Halioglobus japonicus: one gene and its partner. The protein of the gene in region 1 interacts with the protein of each later gene in a pairwise test. Links are inferred from orthologs where the notes say so. Each region holds a gene or a part of one and is shown in the gene's direction. Other genes may lie near its edges.

Evidence for each region.
Region 2: the proteins of leuS (region 1) and ligA interact in binary tests that used the Escherichia coli proteins (3 or more experiments, as listed by UniProt). The link is inferred for Halioglobus japonicus from one-to-one orthologs.

What each region holds. Positions count from the first base shown.
Region 1 is NZ_CP019450.1:1,284,722-1,294,535, reverse strand. Bases 632-3,753 are described here. They hold leuS (leucine--tRNA ligase), read left to right. Parts: upstream 632-1,026; coding sequence 1,027-3,480; downstream 3,481-3,753. Other genes in these bases: BST95_RS06110 (LPS-assembly lipoprotein LptE), read left to right, coding at 3,499-3,753; lnt (apolipoprotein N-acyltransferase), read left to right, coding at 632-903. In the rest of the region: more of lnt, read left to right, coding at 1-631; more of BST95_RS06110, read left to right, coding at 3,754-4,023; holA (DNA polymerase III subunit delta), read left to right, coding at 4,033-5,043; translesion DNA synthesis-associated protein ImuA, read left to right, coding at 5,197-5,934; BST95_RS06095 (OsmC family protein), read left to right, coding at 6,076-6,513; BST95_RS06090 (DUF2788 domain-containing protein), read left to right, coding at 6,543-6,755; BST95_RS06085 (O-acetyl-ADP-ribose deacetylase), read left to right, coding at 6,752-7,267; BST95_RS06080 (Y-family DNA polymerase), read left to right, coding at 7,405-8,829; BST95_RS06075 (universal stress protein), read left to right, coding at 8,918-9,730; BST95_RS06070 (zinc ribbon domain-containing protein YjdM), read right to left, coding at 9,727-9,814.
Region 2 is NZ_CP019450.1:2,476,593-2,486,182, forward strand. What follows is about bases 3,089-5,986. They hold ligA (NAD-dependent DNA ligase LigA), read left to right. Parts: upstream 3,089-3,469; coding sequence 3,470-5,503; downstream 5,504-5,986. Other genes in these bases: zipA (cell division protein ZipA), read left to right, coding at 3,089-3,464; BST95_RS11765 (transglycosylase SLT domain-containing protein), read left to right, coding at 5,500-5,986. Also shown: more of zipA, read left to right, coding at 2,553-3,088; more of BST95_RS11765, read left to right, coding at 5,987-6,105; BST95_RS20560 (hypothetical protein), read left to right, coding at 6,311-6,748; BST95_RS11770 (FAD-dependent oxidoreductase), read left to right, coding at 6,745-8,082; BST95_RS11775 (2-oxoacid:acceptor oxidoreductase subunit alpha), read left to right, coding at 8,085-9,590. UniProt on the Escherichia coli protein: DNA ligase that catalyzes the formation of phosphodiester linkages between 5'-phosphoryl and 3'-hydroxyl groups in double-stranded DNA using NAD as a coenzyme and as the energy source for the reaction.

The sequences.
Region 1 (9,814 bases):
TGGATCGGCGGCGGCGTACTCAAGCCCATCCAATGGGTAGCGCGCGCCAGCGAAGAACCGCTCTCGGTCGCAATTTACCAGCCCAATATCCCGCAGCAGAACAAATGGAATCGCGAGTACTACCTGCCCATTCTGCACCAGATGCGCGGCGCCACCATGCCCCTGCTCGGCCACGATATTATCGTGTGGCCCGAGGCCGCCATCCCCAATCTATACGAGCGCGCGCGACCGTTTCTCGATCCCATCGCCGCCCGGGCACGCAAGGCCGATACCACGTTAATTACCGGCATACCGAACCGTCCCGAAGGCGACGAACGCTACTACAACAGCATTACCGCCCTGGGCCAGGGCCAGGGCAGCTACTTCAAGCAACGGCTAGTGCCCTTTGGCGAATATGTGCCGCTGGAGGACTACCTGCGCGGTGTGATCGAATTCTTTAATCTGCCCATGTCGTTCCAGAGCCGCGGCCCGGCCGATCAGCCACCGCTGGCAGCGGGTACCTTTCGGGTATCGCCCTCGATCTGCTACGAAGTGGTCTACCCGGACCTGGTGGCCGCCGGCGCCCGCGAGGCCGACCTGCTGATTACCATTAGCAACGACAGCTGGTTCGGAGATTCCATCGGCCCGCTGCAGCACCTGCAAATGGCGCAGATGCGCGCCCTGGAAAATGGCCGCTATATGATTCGGGGCACCAATAACGGTGTCTCCGCCCTGATCGATCACCGCGGCCAGGTCATTGCCGAGTCCGAGCAGTTCGTGGAAACCGTGCTGACCGGCGAGGTCCAGGCCATGCTGGGCAAGACGCCTTTCGCCAGTTTTGGTTCGGTGCCGATTCTGTCGGCCTGCGCCATCAGCCTGGCGCTGATGATCCTCATGTACCTGGGATTCTGGCGAGAGCCCTGATCCCGGCATCGTCTCGGCGCCAGCCGCCGAAGGCCTGCCTGCAGGCCAGCAGATTCACACTCCTACAGCGCCCTGAATACTGGTAGAATTCGCCCTCTTTTTTTACCGGAATCAAGCAAGGCAATGGAGCAGCAATACAAGCCCGACATCCTGGAGCGCGAAGCCCAGGCCCACTGGCTGGCGAACAACAGTTTCGCGGCGATTAAGGATGAGCGCGAGAAGTACTACTGTCTCGCCATGTTCCCCTATCCCAGTGGCAAGCTACACATGGGACATGTGCGCAATTACACCATCGCCGATGTGATCGCCCGCTATCAGCGCATGCTGGGTAAAAACGTGCTGCAGCCCATGGGCTGGGACGCATTTGGCCTACCTGCAGAAAATGCAGCCATTGCCAATAATGTCGCCCCCGCCAGCTGGACCGTACAGAATATCGATCACATGCGCTCCCAACTGCGTCAGCTGGGCTTCGCCTACGATTGGGACCGCGAAATCGCCACCTGCAAGCCAGAGTACTATCGCTGGGAGCAATGGTTCTTTACCCGTCTTTATGAAAAGGGACTGGTTTACAAGAAAATGGCGACCGTAAACTGGGACCCGGTAGATCAAACGGTTCTTGCCAACGAGCAGGTCATCGAAGGCCGTGGCTGGCGTTCCGGCGCGCTGATCGAACGCCGTGAGATTCCTCAGTGGTTTATCCGCATTACCGCCTACGCTGAAGAATTGCTTGCGGGGCTGGACAATCTCGATGGCTGGCCAGAAGCCGTGCGCACCATGCAGCGCAACTGGATTGGCAAAAGTCGTGGCGTGGAACTGGCCTTTGGGCTGGATAGCCCAGTGGCGGACCTCGACCGCATCGAGGTGTATACCACCCGGCCCGACACCCTTTACGGTGTCACTTACGTAAGCCTGGCTGCGGAGCACCCAATCAGCCTTGCGCTGGCCGCAGACAACCCGGCACTGGCCAGCTTTATCGGCGAATGCAAGCGCAGTTCAGTCGCTGAAGCGGACATGGCTCAGGCCGAGAAACTCGGCATGGACACCGGCCTGCGCGCTCGCCACCCCCTCACCGGTGAAGAAGTACCTGTGTGGGTCGCAAACTACGTGCTCATGGACTATGGCTCAGGTGCGGTAATGGCTGTGCCGGCCCACGATGAGCGTGACTGGGAATTCGCCCAGAAATACCAATTGCCGGTGAAAACCGTTATATGCGACACCGAGGGCCAACCAGCGGACACCAGTGCGGCTGCCTACACCGAGCACGGTGCCTTGACTGCCTCTGGTGAATTCGACGGCAGCAGTTTCGATGCGGCCTTCGAAGGTATTGCCGCCCGACTGGAAGCCTCGGGCATGGGCAAGATCACAACCCAGTTCCGACTGCGTGATTGGGGCGTTTCGCGCCAGCGCTACTGGGGCACACCCATTCCCATGCTCAATCTCGACGACGGCAGCGACATTCCCATTCCGTCAGACCGCCTGCCCTCGCTGCTGCCTGAAGATGTTGTTATGGACGGTGTTGCCTCACCGATTAAAGCGGACCCTGAATGGCGTAAATTCACCCTGGACGGTGCTGACTGCGTACGGGAAACCGATACGTTCGACACCTTTGTGCAATCCTCTTGGTACTACGCCCGTTTCACATGCCCCGATTACACGGACGGCATGCTCGACAGCGACGAGGCCAACTACTGGCTACCTGTGGATCAATATGTCGGTGGCATCGAACATGCGATCCTTCACCTGCTTTATGCCCGCTTTTTCCACAAGCTAATGCGCGACGAAGGTCTTGTGAACTCCGACGAACCCTTCACTCGCCTGCTCACCCAGGGCATGGTGCTGAAGGACGGCGCCAAAATGTCCAAATCCAAGGGCAATACTGTTGACCCCCAAGCCCTGATCGATCAATACGGTGCGGATACTGTACGCCTGTTCTCGATGTTTGCAGCCCCGCCAGAGCAATCCCTGGAGTGGGCCGACTCTGGTGTTGAAGGCGCTCACCGGTTCCTCAAGCGTCTGTGGAAACTGGTTAACGGCCACGTAGCCGCAGGTCCGGCCCCGGCACTGGATACCAGCGCCCTGACCGAACAGCAGAAAAATGCCCGCCGCAAAGCGCACGAGACCATTGCCAAGGTCAGCGACGACTACGGCCGCCGCCAGACCTTTAACACCGCCATCGCCGCGGTCATGGAGTTGTGCAACGAGCTGGGCAAACTGGACGACAGCGACCAGAGCCGCGCGGTACTGGACGAAGCGTTGCGCGCCATCGTGCTAATGCTCAACCCCATCACGCCGCACATCTGCCACGAGTTATGGCCGGCGCTCGGCGGCACAGGCGACGTGCTCAATGCGCCCTGGCCCAGTGTCGACGAAGACGCACTCACCCGCGACAGCATTGAAATGGTGGTTCAGGTGAACGGCAAGGTCCGCGCCAAGATGAACATTGCCGCCAATGCCGACAAGGATGCTGCCGAAGCGGCGGCCCTGGCTCAGGACAATGTGCAGCGTTTCCTGGAAGGCGTGACCGTGCGCAAGGTGATTGTAGTACCGGGCAAATTGGTTAATATTGTTGCCAACTGATTAAGGCCGGAACCCATTATGCAGCGGCGCCTCGCCACCCTTGTTATCGCTCTTTGCGCCACAGCCATGGTATCCGGCTGTGGCTTCCACCTGCGCGGCAGCGGCGGCGCCAGTGTTCCAGAGGAATGGCGCTCGCTGTTTCTGGTCACCAGTAATCCCAACAGCGAATTCAGTCGCGAGGTGAAGCTGCGCTTCGCCAATGCCGGCATTGAATGGGCCGACGACCGCGCCGACGCCAACTATCTGCTGGTACTCGGACCGGAGCGTTTCAGCCAGCGAAACCTGTCACTGGATGCCGACACCCGAGCGGCGGAATTCGAACTGACCATGCGTTCGACATTCTCGATCAACAACGCCAGAGGCAAGGGCGTCATGCCCGACACCACCGGCACGGTGATCAAGCAGATGGAAAACGACCCCCAGAACGTCGTGGGCAAGGCCGAGGAGATCCGCATCCTCAAGGCGGAGATGCGCAGTGAACTGTCGCAGCAGATTCTGCGCCGCATCGCCTTCTTCGCCGCCAGCCAGACGCCCGAGGCCTGACACCTCGCGATGCGCCTGTACCCCGAGAAACTCGCCGGCCATCTCAAGCAGCAACTTCTCCCCGTTTACCTGATTAGTGGCGACGAGCCTCTGCTGGTACAGGAGTGCTGTGATTTGGTGCGCAAGGCCGCACGCGACGCCGGCTGCACCGACCGCGAAATTATCGATGTGGTGCCGCGCTTCAAGTGGGATGAAATTCTGCACAGTGCGTCCAGCATGTCACTGTTCGCCGAGCGCAAACTGGTGGAAATACGCATGCCCTCGGGCAAGCCCGGCGCCGATGGCAGCAAGGCCCTGTGCGAGTATCTCGATATGGCTGCCGGCAGCGACGACATCCTGCTGATTGTGTCCGGCAAGATCGATAAGCAGTCCACCAATAGCAAATGGTACAAGGCCCTGGACAAGGCCGCCGCCACGGTGCAGATCTGGCCCATTGAAGCCCGTGACCTGCCGCGCTGGTTGCAGCAACGCTGCAGCGCCGCCGGCCTCAGCATCGATAACGACGCTCTGCAGTTGCTGTGTGAGCAGGTGGAGGGCAATCTGCTGGCAGCGGTACAAGAAGTGGAGAAACTCAAGTTGCTGGCCAGCGATGGCCAGATCAACGCCGAGACCATTACCGCCTCGGTGTCCAATAACGCCCGCTACAACCTGTTTGATATGACCGACCATGCCCTCAAGGGCAATGCCGGCACCAGCCTGAAAATGCTCCACGGCCTGCGCGGCGAAGGCACCGAGCCGGCCGTAGCCCTGTGGGCTCTGCTCCGGGAAGTACGCACCCTGCACCAGGCCCGCCAGCAGGTCGATGCGGGGCAGTCACCCCAGCAGGTACTGGGCGGTTTGCGGGTGTGGAAAAACCGCATGCCCCTCATGCAGGGTGCACTGTCACGGCACAACAGCGTGACACTTACCGCATTGCTTGAACAGGCATCGGCCGTCGATGGCACCATCAAGGGCTTTGCCGCCGGCAAACCCTGGGACCAACTGGAAAACCTCGTTCTGCAGCTCGCCGCGAGCCGCTAACCCCCACCTGTCGCCTTTCAGGGCACGTCTCATTTTTGCCAACTAATACCCCTGCCCAGGGCCTTGCACTCTGCCTGCCACTCAACTACTGTTTATACATACAGTGTACAAACATACAGTAAACACAAAGCAGAACAACAAGAGAGGCCCGACATGAACCAGGCTCTGCAGCAAGTCATCAATCGCAACGACACCTGGCGCGGCAACTTCACCGCCCTGTCCGCCGATGGCGATCGCCACTGGCATGCCGGTAACAACCGGAACGACAACACCCTGGGCACCGGTTACAGCACCCTCGACAAAGAGTTGCGCGATGGCGGCTGGTCGCTGGGAAACACTGTGGAAGTGCTCAGTGATGGCTGTGGCATGGGCGCCATGGGCCTGTTTCTGCCTGCCATGGAAACCCTGAGCGCCGAGGGCCGCTGGCAGGTCTTCATCGCCCCACCTTTTACGCCCTACGCGCCGCTGCTCAAGGCCCGCGGTATTAACACCGAGCAAATCCTGCTGGTGCACCCGAAAAGCCGCGAAGATTTGCTGTGGGCCACCGAACAGGCCCTGCGCAGCAGCACCAGCAGCGCCGTGTTCAGCTGGTTGGGTGCCCACGAATACAGCTACGGTGAACTGCGTAAATTACAGCTGGCCGCCGCCGACAGCGACAGCCTGGCCGTGTTATTCCGCCCCCACAGTGCCGCCCGTAACCATGCGCCGGCAGGCCTGCGTCTGCAAATACGTGAATACCGTAAGGTACATATTCTCAAGCAGCGCGGCGGCAACCAGTATCTCGATGTAGCCCTGCCACCGGCCGAGGATATCCCGGAACAACCCCAGCTGTGGGAAGTACCCACCTGGCAGGACAGCCCCCAGCAGCAGCCGGCGTTCTCCTTCGCATAGTGCCACCTGCCGGCCTGGACAGACCCGGCCTGGCCAGGCCCGGCCGGGCGGGTAAGTTCACAATGGTTGCGTCATCACCATCAGCCGTGGCACCAAGAGTGCTACACTGCCTGCCGCCATACATAATAAGGAGCAGGCAGCATGCAAGATTTCCCCCACCACTATCACGTCAACGCCACCGCCCAGGTGACTGGTAATGTCGCTATCAATAGCGGCGCTATGCCACCGCTGGCCTCCGCACCACCGGCGGAATTCGGCGGCCCTGGCGACCAGTGGTCGCCAGAACATTTACTCATGGCCTCGGTGGCGGACTGCTTTGCACTCACCTTCCGAGCCATTGCCGCCGCCTCCAAGCTGGAATGGAGCGACCTGGCCGCCGACGCCGAGGGCGTGCTTGACCGGGTAGAGCGGGTCACCCAATTTACCGCAATTGCCGTCAAGGCCACGCTGACCGTGCCCGCCGGTGTCGACGAGGCCAAGGCCCAGCGCATACTGCACAAGGCCGAAGATGCCTGCCTGATCACCAACTCACTCAGTGCCGACACCCATCTGGAAACTGCTATAATCGCCGCCTCCTGAACAGGGCCGCACCGGCCCGGGAGTAGCATGTGGATGAGTGGCTGACAGAGTACGGCGTCACCATCGGGGTGTCCGCCCTTATTCTCTTTATGATGTTCATTGTGTGGGACCTGGCCAAGCGCAGTAACGCGGGCAGGTTCGGCACCATCATTCTGTATATTGGCCTGGCCATGGGTATGTTCGGCTTTGCCATCAAGTTTGTGATTTCCTACCTGCTGGAAAATGCCGGAGGCGTTGGGTGACTGTGCACCTGGCTTTGGGTGATATTACCCGGGCCGAAGTGGATGCTGTGGTGAATGCGGCCAATGAGGGCATGCTCGGTGGCGGGGGTGTCGACGGCGCCATCCACAGGGCCGCAGGCCCTGCCCTGCTCCAGGCCTGTCGCGATGTCCCCGCCACCAATGGCGTCCGCTGCCCCACCGGTGAAGCCCGCATTACCGATGCCGGGGCACTCACCGCACGCTATGTCATCCACACGGTGGGGCCGGTTTACGCCAGCGCCACCAACCCACCAGCCCTGCTGAGCGCAGCGTATCGCAACAGCTACCAGCTCGCCCTGCAACACGATTGCCACTCCCTGGCCGTACCGGCGATCTCCTGTGGGGTGTACGGCTACCCGCTGGAAGAAGCGGCAGCCATCGCCGTGGCGGTAAGCACCGATGCCGCCTTTGCTGACCTGGACATTCATTTCTACCTCTTCAGCCAGCCGGTATACGACGCCTGGCGCTCAGCCCTGGCCCACCATCAGGGCTAGCTGACCTGCCTGCCCGAGCGACAGGTCGCAGACCTGTCCGTGGACAACAATGCCCTCTTGATTAATACTGTATATATGTACAGTATTAATCAAATTAACATGGCCGAGCTATCCCCCATCGTTTGGCAACGCCAGTTATGAGCCTGTGGTTGTGCCTGCGCTTTCACCTGCTGCCCCTGAAATGCCTTGAGCGCACAGAGGAGCGCGCCGTGGTGGTACTGGAGAAACAACGCGTGCTCCGGGCCAATGATTGTGCCGCAGCCGCGGGGGTGCGCGAAGGCATGAAACCGGCCACCGTGCGAGCCCTGGTCGGTGATGACCCACTCCAGCTACTGGAGCGCGATACAGCCGCTGAGGCCCGCTGCCTGCAGCAACTGTGTTGCTGGGCCTATAGCATCACCCCCAGCCTGCACAGCTGGCACGGCGACTGCCTGCAACTTGAAATCGGCAGCTGCCTGGCGCTGTACCGCGGCCTGCCACCCCTGCTGGAAGAGGTGCGACGCGGTTTGGCCAGCCGGGGATTCAGCGCCTGCTTCGCTCTCGCACCCACTCCCAAGGCAGCCTGGTTGCTCTCCTTTGCCGATGAAGCCGACGCTCTGGCGGCAGAGACACCCCTGGAGCAACGCCTGGCCAGCCTGCCCCTGACCCTGTTGCAGGAGCACACCGGCCCGGTGGATTCCCTGCGACGGGCCGGCCTGCACACTCTGGGCGACATACTCGCCCTCCCTCAGGCAGCCCTCGGCAGACGCTGCGGTAAAGCCTTCATAACATTCCTGCAACAGGTACTGGGCAAACAGGAAGAACTGCACCCGGATTACCAGCCTCCCTCGCGCTTCGACGACGAGTACTGGTTTGGTTACGAGGTAAAAGCCAATGACGAACTGCAGCCGGCCATGCAGTTACTGCTGCAATCGCTGTGCAAGTTCCTGCGCAATACCCAGCTGCAAACCGCAGAAATCTGCTGGCAGCTGATCGGCATTGATCACTCCCTGCGCAAGCTTCAGGTGCGCAGCACCAGCAGTCACAGCGACTGGAAAAGCTGGTTCAGCCTGACCCTGATTCACTTGGACCGACTGGAACTGCAAACCGGCGTGGAGGGCATTGCCCTGGAGTGCAGCGAATTACGCACCGGCGACCTGGACAACCTCGATTTGTTTAACCCGCGCAAACAGAAAGAACCCCTGGCCAGCCTGCTTGACCGCTTGCGCAGCCGCCTCGGGCTACAGGCCGTGGAACAGGTCGGCTGCCGCGATGAACACCTGCCTGAACACGCCCTGCACACCTGCAGTGAACGCCCTGCTGGCGGCAACGCCGGTGCCACCAGCCTGCAGCGACCGTTCTGGCTAATGCCCCAGCCACAAGAGCTCGAGCGCCGCCAGAACGCCCTGCACTGGCAGGGCAGACTGGAACTGATTTACGGCCCGGAACGTATCGAGGATAACTGGTGGCAGCAGCCTGTAAGTCGCGACTACTACATTGCCCGCGGGCATCACGGCGAACACTACTGGGTGTTTCGCGATCGCCTGGCGCGGGCCTGGTTTATGCACGGTATCTTCGCCTGAACGTGTCCGGCCGCGGCAATTAGAGGGTGCCAATTCACGTCGATTGCGCCAAAATGGCGCCAACACCGTGCACAGAGGCAATTACACGATGGACTTAAACCGGTTTCTGGTCGTCTACGACCCCACCGGGGAAGAGCAACCCGCGCTGGAGCGTGCAGCGGCCATCGCCGCTGAAATCGACGCCAGCCTGCACCTGTTCGCCTGCATCCACGGCGACAAGGCAGGCATTGAGCGCGACACGGAGGAAGCACAGCAACAAATGGCTGCCCTGCAGGCCACGCTCGACACACACCTGGCTCCCATTGCCGCTGCCGGCACCGCCACCAGCAGCGAAGTGGAATGGGGCAAAGACTGGTACCACGCCGTGGTTAACGCAGCCGCACGCATCAATGCTGACATGGTGTTCAAATCATCCTTCAAGCACTCGACCAGCCACAGACTGCTGACATCAACCTCAGACTGGACGCTGATCCGGGAGTGCATGAGCCCGGTATTGCTGGTGAAGAAAGCCACGCCGCCACCGGTGCCCCGCATCCTCGCCGGTATCGATATCAATGTGCGCACCGAGAGCTACGAAAAACTGAATGAGCACATTCTCGACCTGAGCCTCCGTCTGGTCGCCAGCGACATGGCCGAAGTACACGTGGTAAATGCCTTTCCCGACTTTCGCCTGAAGCCGGATCGGAGGAAACTGATGGAAGTCGCCGGCGTCGACAGCGAGCACGTTCACATCAAGCTGGGTGAGCCGGACAAGGTCATTGTCGATGTAGCCAGAAGTATCGATGCGAGTATGGTCATCGTCGGCAACTCACACCGCTCGGGCATTGCTGCACTGATGAACGGCAATACCGCCGAGAAGATCCTCGACAAGCTCGACTGCAACGTGCTGGCGATGCCCTAGGCTTTTTTCACAAACTGCGACTTCAGCTTCATGGCGCCAATGCCGTCGATCTTGCAGTCGATATCATGATCGCCATCTACAAGC
Region 2 (9,590 bases), 1.2 Mb from region 1 along the record:
GCAGGAAGATTTGCAGCAAACGTCCACCAGTTTGCAGCAGGCCGAAGGGCACCTCGGCGAAGACCGCGACAAGCTGGTGGTCTGGGAAGAGGAAATCGAAACACTCAGCCCGGAACTGGAAATGCTCCAGGAAGTGGAAGAAGCCTCAGCCGAGGCCCTGGTGCAGGCCGAGGAGGCCATGCACACCTGGCAGAACCAGTGGGATGAGTTTAACCACACCGCCGCGGCCCGCGCCAGCAGGCAGAAGTACAGCAGTCACGCATTCAGCATCTGGAGCAGGTTTTGCAGCGGCTCCAGGATCGCACCGGTCAGCTTGAGCAGGAGAAGGAGGCGCTCGCCCCGGGCCCTGCGGACGACGAGATCGAGACTCTGGGCGAGCAGATCGCCGAGATCGAGCTGGTCATGGCGGAGCACGAAAACAGCAGCGACACCGTGGTGGAGCAGATCAACAGCAACCGCCAGCGCAGCGGCGAGCTGTCTGGCGAATTGAACGATATTCGCTCCAGCTTGCAGCAACTGCGCGGCCGCCAGGCTTCCCTGGAAGCACTGCAACAAGCGGCGATGGAAGACGGTAGCGCCGACGTCGGCGAATGGCTGCAGGCCCAACAGGTGGCGGACAAACCCGCCTGCTGGAGCAGTTGCAGGTCGATGATGGTTGGCAGCTGGCAGTAGAAACCGTGCTGGGCGACTACCTGCAGGCTGTTTGTGTCGATGACCTGGGTGCGCTGGGAACCATGTTGGGCTCACTCGAGCAGGGTCAGCTGGCCCTGGTGGAAGGAGGTGCAGAGACACCTGCGGGCGGTGACTACCTACTGTCCAAGGTGCGCAGCAGTGGCGCGGCCTCGGCCTTGCTGGCCGGCGTGAAGGTTGCCGATGACCTGGCGCAAGCCATGGCTATGCGCGCTGCTTTGACTGCCCAGGAATCTATTATTACTCGCGATGGCGTCTGGGTCGGACCGAACTGGTTGCGTGTTACGCGCCTGAGTGACCAGCAGGGCGGGGTGATTGCCCGCCAGCAGGAGCTGGAAGAACTAGAGCAGCAGATCGCTGCCTCCGATGCGCGCGAAGAACAGGTACAAGCGGAGCTGGCGCGTTGCCAGGAAGAGCAGAAACGCTGCGAAGAACAGCGCGAGAACAGCCAGCGCGAATTGCAGGTGGCCACCCGTCAGCACGCTGAGTTGGGTTCGCAGCTGTCCGCCATGCAGGCCAAAGTAGAGCAGATAAGTGCCCGGCGCGAGCGGCTCAACGCGGATATCGATGACGCCCGCGCGCAGTTTCGCAACGAGCAGGAATCCATTGCCGAGGCGAGGCAATTGCTGTCTGAAGCCATTGAAAGCATGGAGTCAGATTCACAGCGGCGAGAAGACTTGTTGTCGGTTCGCGATGAAACCCGAGGCACCCTGGATACCTGTCGCCAGAAAGCGCGGCATGACAAGGACGCCTCGCATCAGGCGGCCATGCGTCATCAATCCTTGCGCACGCAACTGGATTCCATGCGCGACTCTATCGACCGCACCAATCGGCAGGTGGCCCAGCTGCGTGAGCGGCGCGACCAGCTGCAACAGACCATGCGCGACAATGACAACCCCCTGGACGAACTGCAGGAGCAGCTCGAGGCGCAACTGGAATTGCGCCTGCAATCAGAGGGCGAGCTGACCGAAGCCCGCCAGGCTGTGTCGGAGGTGGAGCACAAACTGCGCGAAGCCGAGCAGCAGCGCGCTGGTATCGAGCACCGCGCCGAGTCGGTGCGCAGCCAGTTGGAGAAGCAGCGCCTGAGCAACCAAAGCCTACAGGTGCAGCGCGAGAACATTCACCAGCAGCTGCGTGATGCCGAGCAGGATCTGGAGGCCGTGCTCAGCGGTATGCCGGAGGAGGCCAATCAGGAAGCCTGGCAGCGCGAGCTGGAGCGCATTGCTAATCGGATTGCGCGTCTCGGCCCGATTAACCTGGCAGCGATTGATGAGTACAACCTGCAGTCAGAGCGCAAGAACTATCTCGACGCGCAGAACGACGATCTAGAAACCGCGTTGAATACCCTGGAAAATGCCATTCGCAAGATCGACAAGGAAACGCGCAACCGTTTCCAGGAAACGTTCGACAAGGTGAATACGGGGCTTCAGGAACTCTTCCCCCGCGTGTTTGGCGGCGGTAGTGCCTACCTGGAGATGACGGGCGAGGATCTGCTCGACACGGGTATCTCCATCATGGCCAGACCACCGGGTAAGAAAAACAGCACTATTCACCTGCTGTCCGGTGGCGAGAAAGCACTGACAGCTATCGCCCTGGTATTCTCCATCTTCCAGCTGAACCCGGCACCTTTCTGTATGCTGGATGAGGTTGATGCACCGCTGGATGATGCCAACACCGGTCGCTATGCGCGAATGGTGAAAGAGATGTCAGAGAAGGTGCAGTTTATTTACATTACCCATAACAAGATCTCCATGGAACAGGCGGATCAACTCATGGGTGTCACCATGCACGAGCCGGGGGTTTCGCGCCTGGTGACTGTAGACGTAGAAGAAGCAGCAGAACTGGCAGCGAGCTGATAAAGCATGGCGATAACTGAACTCACCGTTAGGGACTGGATGGTCATCATTGGCGTACTGCTGATTGTGGCCGTATTGCTGGATGCATGGCGCAGGGTGCGCAGCGAACGTTATTCGCGAGTGACCATGAATCTCGCGGATTCGGAAGACGAAGGCGATGCTCGCGACGAAGAGCTGGCCTGGCTGAAGGAGCTGCCCAATGGCGGTGCCCGGGTCGTGGAGAGGGGAGACTTGTTGCGCGCCGCTGGTCGCCGTGAACCGGAACCGGAGCCTGAATCAGAACTCGTTGCAGAAGCACAGCCCTCGCAGGCAGCAGAGGAGGTCGTCGACGCGCCTGAGGAAGAGGTGCCGTTGATGGCGGGCATGGCAGCCGACGATGCTATTGCTGAGCCTGAAAATGTGGATTGGCTGGACGATATTGCCGCCCAGGAGCCGCTCGTTGAGCCTGTTGCACAAGAGGCCCCCGGTGTTTTGCCGAGAGACATCGACCCCGAAGTGTTCATGCTTAATGTTGTAGCGCGTGATCCGCGAGGCTTTCGCGGCGAGGACATTCTGCACATCCTCCTCGCCTGCGATCTGCGTTTTGGCGATATGAACTTTTTCCATCGCCACGAGTTCGAAGCAGGCCGCGGCGCGATTCAATTCAGCGTGGCCAATATGATGCAACCCGGTGTTTTCGATATCGACAACATGGCCGACTTCAATACCCCCGGCCTGGTGTTTTTCCTGACGCTGCCAGGTCCCGAGGACATGATGAAAGCGTTCGACTACATGCTGGAGACTGCCCAGGCGGTGTCCCGTAATCTCGGCGGCGACGTGCTCGATGAGTCGCGCAGTGTGCTAACCAAGCAAACCCTGGAACACTGCCGCCAGCAAATCCGTGACCTCGAGCGTCGCATGCTCGCCAGGGCGCGATAGCCGCAGTGTCTACACAGGATTTGCGGGCGGAGCTCGACAGGCTGCGCAGCGAACTGCGCGACTGGAATCATCGCTACTACGTCCTCGACGATCCCAGCGTGCCGGACGCAGAATACGATCGCAGCATGCGGCGTCTGCAGTCGATTGAAGCTGAACACCCCGACTGGGTCACCCCCGATTCACCTTCACAGCGTGTTGGCGACAAACCCCTCGATCAGTTCTCGCAAGTGGCACACGAAGTGCCCATGCTGTCACTGGACAATGCTTTCGACGCCGCTGAACTCGCAGATTTTGAACGTCGCTGTCTGGACAGGTTGGGTGCCGACGCAGCGCCGCTCACCTATAACTGCGAGCCCAAGCTCGATGGCATCGCGGTCAGTCTGCTTTATCGCGATGGCCTGCTGGAGCGCGGGGCAACCCGCGGTGACGGTACCACCGGTGAGGACATTACCCACAACGTGCGCACCATTGGCTCCATTCCCCTGCGTCTGAGGGGCGAAGGTTACCCAGCCGTACTCGAGGTGCGCGGTGAAATCTATATGCCCCGGGCCGGCTTTGAAGCACTCAATGCACGTGCGCGGGAGCGCGGTGACAAACCTTTTGTGAATCCCCGCAACGCCGCCGCGGGCAGTCTGCGTCAACTCGATGCCAGGCTTGCCGCGGAGCGCCCGCTGGAAATGTGCAGCTATGGTGTGGGCCTGGTGGAAGGTGGCGAACTTCCCGAACATCACTCGGCCATCCTCGCGTGTCTCGGCCAGTGGGGTTTACGCACCAACACTGAGACGGATGTCGTGCAGGGCATTGAGGCCTGCGAAGCCTATTACGAGCAGTTGGCCGCCAAGCGTGATCAGCTTCCCTATGACATCGACGGCATTGTCTACAAGGTCGATAGTATTGAGCTGCAAGCGCAGCTGGGTTTTGTTTCGCGGGCGCCGCGCTGGGCCATTGCCCGGAAATTCCCTGCTCAGGAAGAGGTAACGCGTTTGCTCGATGTCGAGTTTCAGGTGGGGCGCACCGGCGCGATAACCCCTGTGGCACGACTTGAGCCGGTGTTTGTTGGCGGTGTTACGGTGAGTAACGCGACACTGCACAACCAGGATGAGATCGAACGGCTCGGAGCAATGATTGGCGATACCGTCGTTGTGCGCCGGGCAGGGGATGTGATTCCACAGGTGGTTTCCGTGGTGACCGAGCGTCGCCCGGACGATGCGGCGGCTATCCGCTTTCCCGATGCCTGTCCGGTGTGTGGTTCGGCGGTAGAGCGCGAAGCGGACGAGGCGGTGCTGCGATGCCTGGGCGGGCTGGTGTGCGCTGCCCAGCAGAAAGCCGCTATTCGGCATTTCGCGTCGCGACGGGCAATGGATGTCGACGGCCTGGGTGACAAATTGGTCGATCAGATGGTTGACGAGGGTCTGGTGGAAAATGTGGCGGGCCTGTACCAGCTCACCTTTGATCAACTGGTGGGGCTGGAGCGCATGGGGCAGAAATCTGCCGACAAGCTCCTCAAAGCGCTCGAGCAGAGCAAGCAAACGACCTTGCCGCGGTTTATTTTCGCGCTGGGTATCCGCGAGGTAGGCGAGGCCACCGCATTGAATCTGGCGAATCATTTCGGCTCCTGGGCTGATCTGGTAGCCGCCCCGGAAGAAGCTCTGTTGGAGGTCGATGATGTGGGGCCGGTAGTGGCCGACCACCTGCGCCAGTTTTTTGATTCTGAAGGCAGTATGGCAGTAGCGAAGGCGCTGTTGGACGCCGGGGTTGAATGGCCGGCCATCGAAGTAAAGAGCGCTGCAGAATTGCCGTTTGCCGGCCAGACCTGGGTGGTGACGGGCAAGCTCGAAGCGGTGGGCCGCAACGAGGCAAAAAGCCTGCTGCAGTCTCTGGGTGCCAAGGTGGCTGGCAGTGTTTCCGCTAAAACCCATTGTGTTGTCGCTGGCCCGGGCGCCGGATCGAAACTCGCCAAGGCCTCGGAGCTTGGCATTGATGTTATTGATGAGGAGGCATTTCTCGCTTTGCTAGCCAATCACGGAGTTTCCCCATGATACGGATTGTCGCTTTATTGCTGCTGTTGATACTGTCCGGCTGCGCCACCAGCCCGCCCTCGAATCAAAACAATCTATGTGAGATTTTTCGCGAGAAAAAGGGCTGGTACGACGACGCCGCCGACGCGCGCAAGGAATGGGGTAGTCCCATCTCCGTCATGATGGCCATCATGTACCAGGAGTCGCGGTTTGTGGCGAAGGCCAAGCCGCCGCGCAAGAAGATCTTTGGCTTCATTCCAGGGCCGCGTCCCTCGGACGCCTACGGGTACAGCCAGGCCAAGAAATCGACCTGGAAGGACTACAAACGTAGTTCCGGTAACTACGGGGCCGATCGCGACGATTTCGCCGATGCCATCGATTTCATTGGCTGGTACAACCATCAATCCAACCGCCGCAATGGTATTAGCAAGTCCGACCCCTATCGCCTGTACCTGGCGTATCACGAGGGCCACGGTGGATATAGCCGGGGCAGCTATCGAAGCAAGGACTGGCTGCAGGGTGTCGCACGCAAGGTGCAGAAAAAGGCAGATACCTATGGCGGCCAGTTACGCTCGTGTGAAGAAGACCTCAAGGACGACGGCTGGTTCTTCGGCTGGTTCTGAATCAGCTGATGATCCCGTGTCATCTCCCCTTGCTGCGAATCGTTCGCAATAGCTAACAATCTGTGGCGAAAGTTCGCATAAGTAACCGAAAAGTAACGAATATCAGACCGCTTGCGTGGTGAAATAGCGCCGCAGCTGTGCCACACTCTTAGCGCTTTAGGCGCAGCGGACCAAAAGCGCCCAATAACCACACAGAGCTGCTCACGTGAAACAAACTGATACTCAGAACCCGGAGTACTTCCACAAGGTTGTGGATTGCCAGTACGCCTGCCCCGCGCACACCCCAGTGCCTGAATACATTCGCCTGATTGCTGCAGAACGCTATACCGACGCCTACATGGTCAACTGGGAATCCAACGTGTTTCCCGGTGTCCTGGGCCGCACCTGCGATCGCCCCTGTGAACCCGCCTGTCGGCGTGGCCGGGTCGAAGAGGAGCCGGTAGCGATTTGCCGATTGAAGCGGGTGGCTGCGGATAACAAGGAAGATATTTCTGATCGTTTGCCGAAAATTCCCAGCAAGAAAAACGGCAAGCGCATAGCGCTGATTGGCGCTGGTCCCGCGTCGTTAACGGTGGCACGTGGTCTGGCCCCCTCGGTTACAGTATCGACATCTACGATAACCAGTTTGCTGGCGGTGGCATGATGCGCAGCCAGATTCCCTCGTTCCGCCTGCCGGCGGAAGTGCTTGATGAGGAAGTGAACTACATCCTGGATATGGGTATTAACGCGACCTTTGATACCTACGTTGACAGCCTCAAGAGCATTCTCGATAAAGATTACGACGCGGTATTCGTCGGCACCGGTGCACCCAAAGGCCGCGGTCTGAACCTGCCAGGCCTTGAAGATGCCAGCGAGCACGTTCACCTTGGTATTGACTGGTTGGCGAGTGTTGCCTTCGAGCACCGTGACAGTGTCGACAAGAAAGTACTGGTGCTGGGCGGTGGTAATACCGCCATGGATTGCTGCCGAACTTCCAAGCGCCTCGGTGGTGAGGACGTTCGCGTGGTTGTTCGAAGTCCCTTTGAAGATATGAAGGCCTCTCCCTGGGAGAAAGAGGATGCCATGCATGAGGGCATTCCCATCTACAACAACCATGTCCCCAAAGAGTTCGTCATCAAGGACGGCAAGTTCTTGGGCATGCATTTTGAAAAAGTAGAGGCCGTTTACGACGAGGCAGGCAAACGTTCGCTGGTACCTACCGATGAGCCGCTGGTCTTTATGGAAGCGGATACCGTGCTCATGGCGATCGGCCAGGATAACGCCTTCCCCTGGGTGGAGCGTGACCTCGGTATTGAATTTGGCAAATGGGATATGCCGGTGGTTGATCCGGTGACGTTCCAGTCAACCAACCCCAAGGTGTTTTTTGGTGGTGACGCGGCCTTTGGTCCTGAGAACGTGATTACCGCCGTGGCCCATGGGCACCAGGCAGCGATTTCCATCGACCTTTTCTGCCAGGGCAAGGATGTTACCCAGCGCCCGGCGCCGGGCGTGACGCTGTCCAGCCAGAAGATGGGTGTGCACGAGTGGAGCTACGATAACTCGGTAGAGTCCGACCAGCGCCACATTGTACCGCTGGCACCGCTGGAAGTAGCACTGTCTGATCGCAAGGTGGAAGCCGAACTGGGTTTCGACAAGCCCACCGGGTTCAAGGAAGCCGAGCGCTGCCTGAACTGCGATGTGCAGACGGTGTTCGACGCGCCGCGCTGCATCGAGTGCGATGCCTGCGTGGATATCTGTCCGACGGACTGTATTACGTTCACTGACAATGGTGAAGAAACCGACCTGCGTGCGCGCCTGACGGGCCCGGCAGGTAACCTGGCCCAGGACTTGTACGTGTCCGCCGATCTGCCGACCGCGCGGGTCATGGTCAAGGATGAGGATGTTTGTCTGCACTGTGGCCTGTGTGCCGAGCGTTGTCCCACTTCCGCCTGGGATATGCAGAAGTTCCTCTACAATGTCATGAAGGCGGGGCAGTAATTATGAAACGATTAGAATCCGTTAACGACTTCGTCATCAAGTTTGCGAACGTCAATGGCACCGGCTCCGCCAGCGCCAACAATATGTTCGCCAAGGCCTTGTTCCGCATGGGCCTGCCTGTGTCGCCCAAGAACATCTTCCCCTCGAATATTCAGGGTCTGCCCACCTGGTACGAGGTGCGAGTCAGTGAGAAGGGTTACCTCGGTCGCCGCGGTGGGGTGGATATCGCCCTGTCGGTGAATCCGCAGAGCATGGCCCAGGACATTCAGGAAGTGGAAGAGGGCGGTTACTTCATTTATGACAATACCAAGCCCCTCGATCTGCGTTTGGTGCGCAACGATGTCAATATTATCGGCATTCCTCTGACGCGCATCTGCAACGATGAGTACTCCGATCCTCGCCAGCGCCAGCTGTTCAAGAACGTCATTTATGTCGGCGCGCTCGCCGCGTTGCTCGATATGGACTTCAAGGTGCTGACCGATCTGGTGAAGGACCAATTCAAGGGCAAGGAGAAACTGATCCTGCCCAATATCCATGCCCTGGAACTCGGCCATCAGTACGCGAAGGCGAATCTCGAGTGTCCCATTGGCATTCGGGTGAAAACGTCCGACAAGGTCGGCGACAAAATTTTGCTCGACGGCAATACGGCGCTTGGCCTGGGCGCGATATACGGCGGCGCCACCGTGGCGGCCTGGTATCCTATTACGCCTTCGACATCCGTCGTTGATGCCTACGAAAAGTACGTTCGTCGTGTTCGGATTGATCCAGGTACCGGCGAAAAGAACTACGCCATTGTTCAGGCCGAGGATGAACTGTCGGCGATTGGTATGGTGATTGGCGCGAGCTGGAACGGTGCCCGTGCGTTTACTGCCACCAGTGGCCCGGGTGTATCACTGATGAGTGAATTCCTGGGGCTGGCATACTTTGCCGAGATTCCCACGGTGCTGTTTGATGTACAGCGTGCCGGCCCCTCCACCGGTATGCCGACGCGCACTCAGCAATCCGATATTCTGTCGGCGGCCTATGCGTCGCACGGGGATACCAAGCAAGTGTTGCTGTTTCCCTCTACGCCCAAAGAATGTTTCGATTTTGGCGCCCAGTCATTTGACCTGGCCGAACGCCTACAGACGCCGATCATTCTGATGACAGATCTAGACCTGGGCATGAATGACAATATGTCCGAGCCGCTGGAGTGGGATGATGCACGCCAGTACGATCGCGGCAAAGTCATGACGGCAGAGCAACTCGAGGACGGCATTGAGTTCGGTCGCTACCTGGATGTGGATGGCGATGCCATCTGCTATCGCACCTATCCCGGCACCCACCCCAAGCGCGGCGCCTTCTTTACGCGCGGTACTTCGCGTGATGAGTACGCGGTGTATACCGAGAAGGGCGAAGAGTATGAGAAGAACATGCTGCGCCTTATGCGCAAGTGGGACACCATCAAGGAATATGTCCCGCAGCCGGAAGTTGTCGAGGCCTCCGAGAAGACCGACGTCGCGGTGCTT